DNA from 4 places in the Pseudoalteromonas sp. MMG013 genome. Region 1 is predicted to be linked to each of the others. Evidence: predicted binding sites of a transcription regulator. Region 1 holds the regulator's gene; each other region holds the start of a gene.
What was found. The regulator sigma-54, encoded in region 1, starts transcription at its own class of promoters, with help from an activator protein. The targets are predictions, from matches to a motif close to GTTGGCACGNNNNTNGNNT.
Positions count from the first base shown of each region.

Region 2: the regulator sigma-54 is predicted to act here: its motif matches at 1,859-1,877, upstream of J8L98_RS16940 (DUF2884 family protein).
Region 3: the regulator sigma-54 is predicted to act here: its motif matches at 1,069-1,087, upstream of flhA (flagellar biosynthesis protein FlhA).
Region 4: the regulator sigma-54 is predicted to act here: its motif matches at 1,418-1,436, upstream of J8L98_RS08050 (DUF3192 domain-containing protein).

Region 1 covers NZ_JAGJEE010000005.1:54,816-58,032, forward strand. The annotation lists gene rapZ (RNase adapter RapZ) at 1-268, opposite strand, end outside; gene J8L98_RS06890 (PTS sugar transporter subunit IIA) at 285-737, opposite strand; gene hpf (ribosome hibernation promoting factor) at 740-1,027, opposite strand; gene J8L98_RS06900 (RNA polymerase factor sigma-54) at 1,056-2,558, opposite strand; gene lptB (LPS export ABC transporter ATP-binding protein) at 2,615-3,217, opposite strand, start outside.
Region 2 covers NZ_JAGJEE010000020.1:70,598-73,814, forward strand. The annotation lists gene J8L98_RS16925 (LysR family transcriptional regulator) at 1-841, shown strand, start outside; gene J8L98_RS16930 (glutathione peroxidase) at 893-1,372, shown strand; gene J8L98_RS16935 (hypothetical protein) at 1,428-1,610, opposite strand; gene J8L98_RS16940 (DUF2884 family protein) at 1,914-2,696, shown strand; gene J8L98_RS16945 (PLP-dependent aminotransferase family protein) at 2,759-3,217, opposite strand, start outside.
Region 3 covers NZ_JAGJEE010000007.1:130,752-133,968, reverse strand. The annotation lists gene flhB (flagellar biosynthesis protein FlhB) at 1-982, shown strand, start outside; gene flhA (flagellar biosynthesis protein FlhA) at 1,126-3,217, shown strand, end outside.
Region 4 covers NZ_JAGJEE010000006.1:36,100-39,316, reverse strand. The annotation lists gene zntR (Zn(2+)-responsive transcriptional regulator) at 1-299, opposite strand, end outside; gene J8L98_RS08055 (D-2-hydroxyacid dehydrogenase) at 372-1,319, shown strand; gene J8L98_RS08050 (DUF3192 domain-containing protein) at 1,472-1,852, shown strand; gene J8L98_RS08045 (diguanylate cyclase) at 1,901-2,803, opposite strand; gene J8L98_RS08040 (ATP-binding protein) at 2,804-3,217, opposite strand, start outside.

The DNA of each region.
Region 1 (3,217 bases):
GATCATCACTGTCCAAGTAAAATAATATCGGATTAGCAAACCCTGGTAAATACTCAAGAATATCGTTGAACTCTTGCTGTTGTTTTGGCAAGTTACGCACATCAATACTGACTGCAATTTTGTCATAGCTCTCAGACACGCTTCTAACCAAAGACGGAAGTAAATTGACAGGAATATTGTCAACACAATAGTAGCCTAAATCTTCTAACACTCTTAATGCAACGGACTTCCCAGAACCAGAGCGACCACTAATAATGATTAATTCCACAATTATCCCCTATTTACTAATCTTGAGCCTTAATAATACTATAGAGCTCGGTATCATTGCTGGCATGTCTCAATTGCTTACAGAACTCTTTATCTTTTAAGCTTTCAGCAATTGCAGCGAGTGTTTTCAGATGCTGTTGATTATCACCTTCAGGTACAATGAGTGCAACAAAAATATCGACTGGACGATTGTCTATGGCATCGAATGGAACTGATTTTTTACTAACTAATATCATCGCAAAAACTTGTTCGATACCTTGCATTCTGCCATGTGGAATAGCGATGCCTTTACCAATTCCAGTACTGCCTAGCTTCTCTCGTGACATGAGCGCAGATAAAACATCATGCTGTTCTAGGTGGGGTAACTGTTCATGTGTAAGTTCGCTAACGTATTCGAGAATACGTTTTTTGCTATTAAAAAGGACCGCAGCTTTACTGCAGTCCTTGTTGATTATTGAGCTAAGTTTCATGGTTAATGTCGAGTAAGCTTTTCTTTGTGTTTGATTACTTGTCTGTCTAGCTTGTCAACCAAACCATCAATAGCAGCATACATATCTTGATGCTCGGTAGAGGCAAATACTTCTGCTCCGCTTAAGTGTAAGGTCGCTTCGGCTTTTTGTACGAGTTTTTCAACATCTAAAATCACATGCACATTATTGATATGATCAAAGTGCCTTTCTAGCTTCGCAAACTTGGTGTTGACATAGTCTCTTAGTGATTCAGTTACTTCTACGTGACGACCAGTTAAATTTAGTTGCATAAGCATTTTCCTTCTTTGGTATTACGTCTTATATCAAGCTTTTACGCTGATTCGACGGTGGAATGGCTAACGACTCCCGATATTTTGCTATCGTACGTCGGGCCACTTTGATTCCTTGCTCTGCCAATATATCCGCAATTTTGCTATCACTTAATGGCTTAGCAGTATTTTCGGCGGCAATGAGCTTTTTGATCAATGCTCTAATCGCTGTGGAAGAGCATTCACCTCCGTTTTCGGTACTCACATGGCTCGAGAAGAAATATTTCAACTCAAAAATGCCCCTAGGTGTGTGCATATATTTTTGTGTTGTGACACGTGAAATAGTGGATTCATGCATCTCTACCATTTCAGCCACATCATTTAGCACCATAGGTTTCATTGCTTCAGGGCCATGTTCAAAGAATGCCTGTTGTTGCTGCACAATGCAATTAGTTACTTTCATTAACGTATCATTGCGGCTTTCTAAGCTTTTAATAAACCATTTAGCTTCTTGTAAATGCGAGCGAATAAATTGACTATCAGTGCTTGATTTCATTGAGCGAGACATCGCCGCATAGTGATCATTGACTCTAATTTTCGGCATTGAATCAGGGTTTAATTCAACTAACCATCGGCCTTTCACTTTTTTCACAGAGACATCTGGTATGACATATTCAGACTCTTCACGGATGATACTGGCCGCAGGTTTTGGATTTAAGCTGTGTATTAGAGTCATGACTTCTTTTAAATCGGACTCTTTCAGCTTAGTCTTTTTCATTAGCGTTCGATAGTCTCGACTTGCAAGTAAGTCGATATGTTCGGTGAGCACATGTTTAGTATGTTCCAGCCAAGGTGTACTTTTATCAAACTGATTAAGCTGGATACATAAACATTCTTGCAAGCTACGAGCAGCAATGCCGACGGGGTCAAATAATTGAATGCGTTTCAGGACAGCCTCAATTTCATCAAGTTCAATGGCATCTTCTGAACTCTCGTCATTAAGGCTTTCTAAGATTTCATCGGTCGATAAGGTTAATAAACCACCATCATCCACGGCTTCCACAATGGCGACAGCGATCCCTCTATCAGTATCACTAAACGGGGTCAGTTCTAGTTGCCACATTAAGTATTCATGGAGCGATTCGGTGGTTGCGCCTTGGTACATGTTTTCGTCTTCAGGCATAGGGCCGCTGCTTGTTGCTGGTGCAGCACTCATGTATTCATCCCATGTGACATCCATCGCAAGTTCTTCGCTAACAGTGTCTTTACTCATAGCCGCGTCTGCATCAAGCTCATAGTCACTGACTGGAGCTTCTTCAATACTGTCTGAATTAGATTCTTCTTTCGAGAGCTCTTTATGTTCTTTTTCTATATTTTCGTTGTCGTTTTCATGCTCTGATTCTTCAACTTCCAGTAATGGGTTGCTGTCCAAGGCTTCTTGGATTTCTTGTTGGAGATCTAGCGTGCTCAATTGCAACAAGCGGATAGCCTGTTGTAATTGGGGTGTCATGGTTAATTGCTGACCCATGCGCAGCTGTAACGATTGCCTCATGTATCTCTAACAATCCTTTCTATTAATCAATTATTAAAATTACCTAGATACTATAACTATAGCCTGAATTGTTCACCTAGGTAGACATCTCGAACAGTTTGATCGGCAAGCACGTGTTCTGGAGTACCTGATGCAATTAATTCACCATGTGAAACTATGTATGCTTTTTCGCACACATCAAGTGTTTCTCGTACATTATGATCTGTGATCAGAACACCTATACCGCGTTTTTTTAAATGTTCGATAATTTTCTTTATATCTAACACCGAAATTGGGTCAACACCAGCAAAAGGCTCATCTAACAGGATAAATTTTGGGTTTGCGGCTAAAGCGCGAGCAATTTCGACTCTTCGACGTTCACCTCCTGACAATGCCATACCTTGACTTGTACGTATATGTTGGATGTTGAATTCATCTAATAATTCATTAAGAATTTGCTCTCGATCAGGTTTACTCAGTTCATTACGAGTTTCTAAAATAGCCATTAAGTTCTGGTAAACGGTTAACTTTCGAAAGATGGAAGATTCTTGCGGTAAATAACCGATGCCTAGCCTTGCTCGACTGTGCATCGGTAACAGGGTGATATCGTGGTCATCAATTGTTACGGTACCGTTATCGCTTGGCACTAATCCAACAATCATATAAAAACTGGTCGTTTT
Region 2 (3,217 bases), on a different contig from region 1:
CTTAGCGGTTGTTGAACACGGCAGCTTTAGTAAAGCAGCCAATGTACTTGATGTATCAACATCTTACGTTAGCAGACAAATTCAACAGTTAGAGCAGCGTCTTGGTACCATATTAATTCATCGCACCACACGTACCCAAAACCTTACCGATAGTGGTCGGGAATATGCGATTAAGCTTAAAGTTATTCAGCAGGAGCTAGTCGATGCAACAAATCATATTCAGGGTATTCAAAGGCAACCCAAAGGGTTAATTCGCATCAGTGGGGCTGGGGATTTTGTCGCCAACAGCATCGCCCCCATTGTTGCTGAGTTTTTAAAACGTTACCCTGAGGTCAGCATAGAGTTTGATTTTAATAATCGAAATATTGATTTAATAGAAGAGGGGTTCGACTTAGCCATTCGCTTTGGCAGGCTTCAAGATTCGAACCTCATCGCGCGAAAGTTGTGTCATCGTCCTATGAGTCTTGTCGCTAGCCCTGAATACATAGCAAACACCCCTATCCCAATTCATCCCTATGAATTGGTCAATCACAACTGTTTAATTGCTATTAATAACCGCTGGCGGTTTAATATTACTCAGCAAGTGAAAGAGATTAAAGTAACAGGCAATTGGCGTAGCAACAATCCGCACGCTATTCTCAAGGCATGTATACAAGGGTTAGGAATTGCACATTTAGCACAAGATATTGTTACCGAGTCTATTGCAAGTGGCAGGCTCATTTACCTTTTGCCAGACTTTCAAGTGCAAGATAATGCCACGTGGCTAGTTTACCCACGCAAAGATCTCATGCCGTATCGAGTACGGTTATTAATTGAGTTTTTACTCGAACACGTTAATTAAGTGTATGCTAGAGTAGTTGTTATCATTAAAAACCCAAAAATAGGACCTCTTATGGATACCTTTTATCAGTTTTCTGCCACCACATTACAAGGCCAACCATTCGACTTCTCGTCTTTGCAAGGTAAAACGGTGCTGATTGTAAACACAGCAAGTGAATGTGGCTTAACACCGCAATACGAAGGGTTACAAGCGCTACATCAGCAGTATGCTGAACAAGGGCTGGTGATAATCGGCTTTCCCTGTAATCAATTTGGTCAACAAGAACCCGGTAGTCCAGAACAAATTCAGCAAGGTTGCTTAATTAATTACGGGGTTGATTTTACCATCATGGAAAAAATTGACGTCAATGGAGAGCATACTCACCCTGTCTATATTTACCTTAAAGCACAGCTACCCGGCCTGTTTGGGCAACGGATCAAGTGGAACTTTAGTAAATTTTTAATTAACAAAGCAGGGCAGCCAATCAAACGTTATGCCCCCACCACAAAGCCCAATAAGCTACGCAATGACATTGAAAAAGCGCTAGCATAGCGCTTAAGGTTAAAGGCACCATACTTCTGAGCTTATTTATATCTGATACACTTACCTACTCCAAATAATCAAAATCGCTATCACCAACATCTTTACGCAACCGCTTCTGCTCAAGATAGTCCTCAATCTTACGTTTCACTTTACGTCTTTGCTTATCATGTTGATTTCGCTCTAACTCATCAAATTCACTAGCTGTAAAATCATCATCAAGCCCATCATATGAATATGTTTTACCCACAGTCTGCTCCAATCACGTTACAAAAACAGCGTAGCCACGTTCATCAAGTGGCTTACTGCTGTTCACTTCTTAGTGTTTAGTTCGAAATTACCATTCTGAACAATGAGAATTTTTTATCGTGTAAATAGAAAATACTTATCCATCATTTTTTATGGTCAACTTCGCTAACATTTAGTCTTCTTTACCATTTAACCAGCTCTTTCATCACAACTAAAAAGCGTACGCGATTGATAAATAACAAAAATAAAATTGGCACTCATCTTGATTATTAAAAACTAACCCAATTAAAATCAAGGCATTGTCATGAAAAAATTACTTATTCTCGGCGCATTTATTACCAGCTCTAGCGCATTTGCAACCCATAGCCACTCGTTGCAATTCAACTCCGACGAGTGCCAGGTTAAGTTCAAAAATGATGTAATGATCACACCAGAACAATTACACATCACCACGGCACAACAAAGGAAGTGGACAATTAATGACAGTGGGGACGTATTAAAGGATGGTGAAAGAGTGTCCCTAACACCAACACAACAAGATGCCATGCGCAACTACGCTGACTCGTTACGCGTTCAGTTACCAAAAGTAGCAAATATTGCGCTAGAAGGTGTAAAAATAGCTAGGGTAGCATTAGATGAAGTAAGCAATGCACTACAACTAAACAGTCTGGATTCTATCGGCTCCGTACTCGATGAGCTGCATCTTGAAATTAACGAGACCTTCTACCAAGACGGTGCTTTTGTTATGGGGAAGCAAACATTTGACCAATTTGGTAATAACTTCGACCAACAGTTTGAAGAACGGATCGAATCAGCACTCCAAGGTGCCATGATGGAGTCTATTGGTAGTATTTTAGTGGCAATTGGGTCTGAAATGACGAATTCAAATGGTGATATGAGTAGCTTCGAGCAACGCATGGAGACTATGGGACAAGCCATAGAAGAAAAAGTTGAAATGCAAGCTCGAGTCATAGAAAAGCAAGCAAATCAACTATGCGGTCAATTTGAAGACATAGCCCAAAAAGAACAACAGTTAAGCCAAAATATTCCCGAGTTTGCAGGTTACTCTGTTTTTAACACCCAATAAAGGTAGCCAATACGCAACGTTGAAAAACTATCTCCCAACTGAAATAGTCAGTCATTAACTGGCTATTTTTTTGCTTCAGGTAAAAGCTGACCTAATAAAGCAATGGCCTGCTCTACAACCTCACTCCATACTAAGCCATAACTCATGCGTATACATGATTCATATTGCGTACCCGCGCTAAACAGTACACCAGGTGTAATACTGACCCCTTGTGTAATGGCCAATTGAAACAATTTGGAGCCGCTATATTGACGACCCAAGTCGACCCAAATAACACACCCCCCTTGTGGATCGCTCAATCGTACTGAACTTGGAAAATATCGACGCAATGCAGCAACCATCTGCGCTTTATTATCTAGTAAGCGCTTACGCATCAGCTTTAGATGCCGGTCATATTCTCCACCAGCCAAATAGTCAGCTAGCACCCATTGATTCATCAATGAACTGGAGCAACTTAACGCTCGTTTTAAACGCCGTGCTTTTGCAATATGAGGACCCGCCACCATCCAGCCAACACGATA
Region 3 (3,217 bases), on a different contig from region 1:
ACCAGATATAGGTAAAGGTTTGTATAATATCATGGGTCGAGCATTAAGCTTAAATCGTAACGAAACGTATGATACAACTAAGATGTTTTCTATCTGGGGAGAAATGTTTTCAGAGCTTATTTTTCCGATGTCTATGTTTGTTTTTATCATTGCAGTTGCAGCTATTATTGGTAATACGCTGCTAGGCGGCTTTAATTTTAGTTGGCAAGCTGCAGCCCCAAAAGCGAGCAAGATGTCACCTGCAAAAGGCATAAAGAGAATCCTTGGGCCACAGGCTGGCGTAGAGCTGATAAAGGCATTGTTAAAGTTCGTGTTGGTTGCTGGATTTGCGATTTATCTGATTAATACTTTTTTTTATGAAATTTTGCATTTAAGTGTTGAGCAAATCCCAAGTAGCATCATTCACGCATTAGAGATATTGGCATGGATGTTCTTAGCCCTGAGTTGTACGTTAATTATTATTTCAGCCATTGATGCCCCATACCAAAGTTATAATCATCATAAGCAGCTTAAAATGACTTTACAAGAGGTCAAAGATGAATATAAGAACTCTGAAGGTGATCCGCAAATTAAAGCGCGTATTCGCCGAACTCAAAGGGAAATGTCTCAACGGAGAATGATGCAAGATGTACCAGATGCTGATGTGATTGTGACCAATCCAACCCATTACTCTGTTGCGTTAAAATATGATACCGAAAAAGCAGGCGCACCCATTGTATTAGCCAAGGGGGTTGACGAGTTGGCGATGCAAATTAGAAAGGTCGCAATAGGTAATGAAGTGCCTATTGTTGAATCACCAGCCTTAACACGTTCTTTATACCACACGACTGAAGTTGGTCAGCAAATACCAGATCAATTGTTTACAGCCGTAGCACAAGTACTCGCTTTTGTATTTCAGTTAAAGCGTTTTCAAAAGGGCCGTGGCAAGCGACCGACAGAGCTTAATGGTGATCTACCTATTCCCAATGAGTTGAAGCACTAAACTTCACGGCTTTTTTAGACAAGCGTAACATTTATTTATGCTCTACATTTTTCATCATTTCCTTATAAATTTAGGGTTAGTAACTTTATGGCGCATAATTTGCTTTCTACTAATCAGTGTCAATATTTTGTAGTTAGTAAGTTATGGATTTTAAAGCAGTTTTACAGCAAATCAATAGAGATAAAAAAGAATATGCAAAGGGTGTAGGTACCCCTCTAATGGTTCTGGCTGCGCTAGGCATGGTTATCTTACCGCTACCTCCTTTTCTACTAGATATTTTATTTTCTTTTAATATCGCGCTAGCACTAGTCGTATTATTGGTGACCGTTTACACCATGAAACCATTAGAATTTGGTATGTTTCCAGCAGTGTTACTTATTGCAACAATTATGCGATTGGCATTAAATGTTGCAAGTACACGAGTTGTTTTACTGGAAGGGCACAATGGTGGTGATGCGGCTGGTAAAGTAATTGAAGCATTTGGCTCAGTGGTAATCGGCGGAAATTACGCAGTTGGCTTAGTGGTCTTTTTAATTCTAATTATTATTAACTTTGTTGTAATCACTAAAGGTGCGGGGCGTATTTCTGAAGTATCAGCACGATTTACATTAGATGCGATGCCAGGAAAACAAATGGCGATAGACGCGGATTTAAATGCTGGCTTTATTAGTGCAGATGAGGCGCGGGCGAGACGAGATGAAGTAACCCGAGAAGCTGATTTTTATGGTTCAATGGATGGAGCAAGCAAGTTTGTAAAGGGCGATGCAATAGCAGGTATTGTGATTCTCGTTATTAATATTATTGGTGGTTTGTTTGTTGGTATGATCCAACATGATCTAGCGTTTGGTAAAGCGATGGAGGTTTATACTCTACTTACCATCGGAGATGGACTTGTGGCGCAATTGCCGTCGTTGCTTCTGTCTATCGGGACTGCAATTGTTGTAACCAGACAAAATGAATCCCACAATATGGGAGATCAATTTAAGGAGCAACTTGGAAATGAAAAGTCATTATCAATAGCTGCCGCGATTTTAATTGTTATGGGGCTTGTACCCGGGATGCCTCATGTTGCATTTTTGAGTTTAGGTGCATTACTCGGGTATTTAGCGTATTACACCCAGTCTCAAAAAATAAAAGTAGAGGAGGCAAAGCAAGCGGAAGAAGCCAAAGGTGGTGACATCGCAGCTCGAAAACAAGATCAAAAAGAGCTTGGTTGGGACGACGTTCAGCCTGTGGATGTTATAGGCCTTGAAGTTGGTTACCGACTAATACCATTGGTAGATCAAGCACAAGGTGGTGAACTATTAAGTAGAATTAAAGGTGTTCGTAAAAAGCTATCTCAAGAATTGGGATTTTTGGTTCCACCTGTACATATTAGAGATAATTTAGAGCTAGACCCAAATGCTTATAATATTACTTTAATGGGGGTTGGTTCAGGTGATGGAGAGCTAAAACATGGCGATGAACTTGCAATTAACCCAGGTCAAGTATTTGGTCCCATTAATGGTGTTGCGACCACTGATCCTGCTTTTGGTTTAGAGGCTGTTTGGATTAAGCCTGAACAAAAAGATGAAGCGCACTCGCTCGGGTATACTGTGGTTGATGCCGCAACAGTCGTTGCAACACATATAAGCCAATTGTTGACCAATAATGCATCATTATTATTAGGTCATGAGGAAGTTCAGAACCTATTGGATATTTTGGCGAAAAGTCATCCGAGACTTGTAGAAGGTTTGGTGCCAGATGTATTGCCCCTCACGACTATCGTTAAAGTATTACAAAACTTACTCAACGAAGGGGTCGCAATTAGAGATATGCGGTCAATAATTCAAACGCTTGTAGAGTATGGCCCTCGTAGTCAAGACCCAGATGTACTCACCGCTGCTGTACGAATCTCGTTACGACGATTGATTATTCAAGATGCAGTAGGAGCTGCGGAAGAAATCCCTGTCATAACATTGGCGCCTGAGTTGGAACAGATGTTGCATCAGTCACTTCAGAACGCAGGTGATGAAGGGGCAGGTATCGAACCAGGCCTTGCGGAGCGGCTTCAAGAATCGTTACGAGAAGCGCATCAAACGCAAGAAATGTTAGGTGACCCGTCTATTTTATTAACCTCAGGTATGTTGAGAAGTGTGCTCTCAAGATTTGTTAAACATACAATACCTGGACTTCGAGTGATGTCATATCAAGAAGTACCAGATGAAAGGCAAATCAAGATTGTGAGCTCAGTTG
Region 4 (3,217 bases), on a different contig from region 1:
TGTAAGTCTGAAATTTTTTGTCGTACCAAGTCACGTTTTTGTAGTGTAATCGCTTTTACTTCTTCACAACGGCGCTGCTGTTTTTCAATTTTTATTTGCAGCAGCTCCTGAATTTCTCGCAAACTAAATCCGACTTCTTTAGCGCGTAGGATAAAGTGCATTTGCTTTAGGTGGGTCTCATCGTACAAACGATACCCAGCGTCGTTTCGAGAAGAAGGCGTTAACAAACCATGCGTTTCGTAATAACGTAACGTGTCTGTCGTTACGCCTAATGCGTTAGATAATTGACCTATTCTCATATCTTTCTCCTTACTGTGGTACAGTATAAACCTTAGAGTAAACCCCAAGGTCAAGCATAGCAAAGGTCGTTTATGAAAATTGTGCTATTAGATGCGAAAACACTCGCAAATAACTCTCTGTTACCGCTAACGGTGCTCGGTGAATTAGTGACTTACCAGAACACGCCACTCGAACAAATAATTACCCGCTGCATTGACGCAGATGTGATAGTCAGTAATAAGGTTGTCATCAACAGTAAGGTACTCGCCTCACTGCCTAAATTAAAGTTAATTTGCGTTGCCGCCACAGGCACTAACAACATAGATTTACGTGCGGCCAAAAAACAAGGCATCGCGGTGTGTAATGTTGCTGGGTATTCAACTTCGGCGGTTGTCCAACACACCTTTACACTGCTGGGCAATTTAATGGGTAATATGCATCGATATATTGCTGATTGTAAAAATGGACAATGGCAAAGCAGCGATATATTTTGTCGTTTAGACTATCCAATAAAAGAAATCGCAGCCAAGAACTTCGCTATTATTGGCTATGGTACACTGGGCAAAGCCGTTGCAAACGTGGCTCAGGCTTTTGGTGCACACGTGATCATAGCTGAACGACCCAATGCGCGTTCAATCCGAGCGGGCAGAGTGGCATTCAAAGATGCCATTAAATCTGCTGATATCATTTCGATTCACTGTCCTCTCAATGATGAAACGAAAGATCTATTTAACGCATCCGTGTTGGCACAACTAAAACCTTCCGCCGTACTTATTAATACAGCTCGCGGTGGCATAGTAAATGAACTCGCATTAGTCAGTGCCTTAAATGAACAGCAACTTGCTGGTGCTGCGCTAGATGTACTATCCATTGAGCCCGCCCAAAAGAATAACCCGCTATTTGAATATTCAGGTCATAACCTACTACTAACGCCGCATAATGCGTGGGCTGCTGAAGAGTCTATTGATAGATTAATCCATTCTCTTGCTAACAATATCAAGTGCTTTTTAAATGGTGAACATATCAACCGTGTAGTATAAAACACTAATAAATCATCAAATTAACCATTTTTTGATTTCTATATAAATTCCTTTTAATAAAGAAAACTGTAAGCCTTTGATTTTTAATGTTGAAAATAATTGGCAAATTATTTGCAATTAAAAAAACACTATCTATCCAGGAACAAATAAAAATGAAGAAATTACTTATAGCCGCACTACTAACAACACCTTTCTTAAGTGGCTGTATTGTCGCAGTCTCAGATGGCGAAGCTGAACACAGCTGGGCTTCTGACTATAGCGGTTCTGGTTGGCAAAAACATCAGAAGTCTAATAGAGATAAAATTACCGGATTAAAGAACGGCGTTGCATATCAAACGGTTCTACAAGAATTCGATACGCCTGAGTTTTCTGATTTAGTCAATAAAGGTGATAACGTGTATCAAGTCTTGTATTTCGCCACAAACAGCAAACATTCAGACGGTAAAATTACCAAAGATGAATGCACGCCATTGGTATTTAAAAATGGCAAACTGGTTGGGTACGGCGCAAGTGCGGTGTCTGAATACCTTTAACTAGACGTCAAATAAAGCCTTGAATACGATTAATCAATAGGTGAGGATTTACCTATTGATTAATACTATACGTTCTTGATGTTGATGTGCCTGTTGTAAGGCGCTATCCGCTAACTTAAATACTTGCTGTTCATTGTCATTAAAGTTTGTGGTGATATGTACAATGCCGATACTTATACTTAAGTGAGCACAAATGGGCGACGTGCTATGGGTTATTAACAGGCTATCAACTGCATCATGCATCTGAGATGCAACTTTTTCGGCGCTGTCACTGGTACTTTCTGTAAGTATGGCCGCAAATCGAACGCCATCATAGCGCGCCACAAACCCTAGGTGCTCAATAGTCACATGCTCAAGTGCGCGTGCTACTTTAACCAAACACTCATCACCAGCAGAATAACCATAAAATTCATTAAACTCTTTGAAATAATCAATATCAATCAACAATAAGCTCAGCGTTTTTTCATATTCCGCACACATCTGGCAGTTTCTAGCCAGTGTTTCATCCAATAAACGTCTATTCGGAATCTCTGTCAAACCATCAATCGATGCTAACTTTTCAAGTAAATCATTCTTCTGCTTAATCGCTAGGTGGTTTTTCACCCTTGCTTTAACGATAAGCGGGCTGAATGGTTTAGTAATATAATCCATTGCTCCCATTTGTAAGCCTTTTGCTTCATCATTATAGCTATTACTTGCAGAAATAATAATGACTGGAATTGCGTAAGTATGTTGCTGTGTTTTTAGTTTTTCTAATAAATCATAACCAGACATCCCTGGCATCCGAATATCTGAAATAATGAGATCTATCTCATGACTAGATAGAAACGCCAGCGCCTGCTCTGCACTTTCACATTGTGATATTTGATAATCTTCAGATAACGTGTTGTCTAGAACCACGCGGTTAAGCGGATCATCATCAACAATCAAAATACGAGCAATCTTTGGCATTTAATCCCCTAGACTTCCTATCGTTAAAAATAACTCAACTTGCTGTAATCTCATTTTTAGATCTGTAACAAGCACCTCATCTGGTATTTTATTCAAGGTTTTTATATGTAATTCTAGTACCTTAGCTGCCTCGGCTAATCGGCAAAACCCCAACCCTGCAGCTGCGCCTTTGATACTATGAGCTAATAATGAAACCTCTTTATGACTTTCACAATTATCTAACTGATGTAAATACTCTGTACTTAGCTTAGCAAACTTTTCTAACATTGTGATTAAAAACGGTTCTTTACCCATTACTTGCTCAAGCGCAAATACGCGATCAAAAAACCGAATTTCTGCGGTAACATAAAGAGCTAATGTCTCACTTAATAACCCTTTTTCAACGGGTTTAATTAAGTAATCATTCATGCCAAC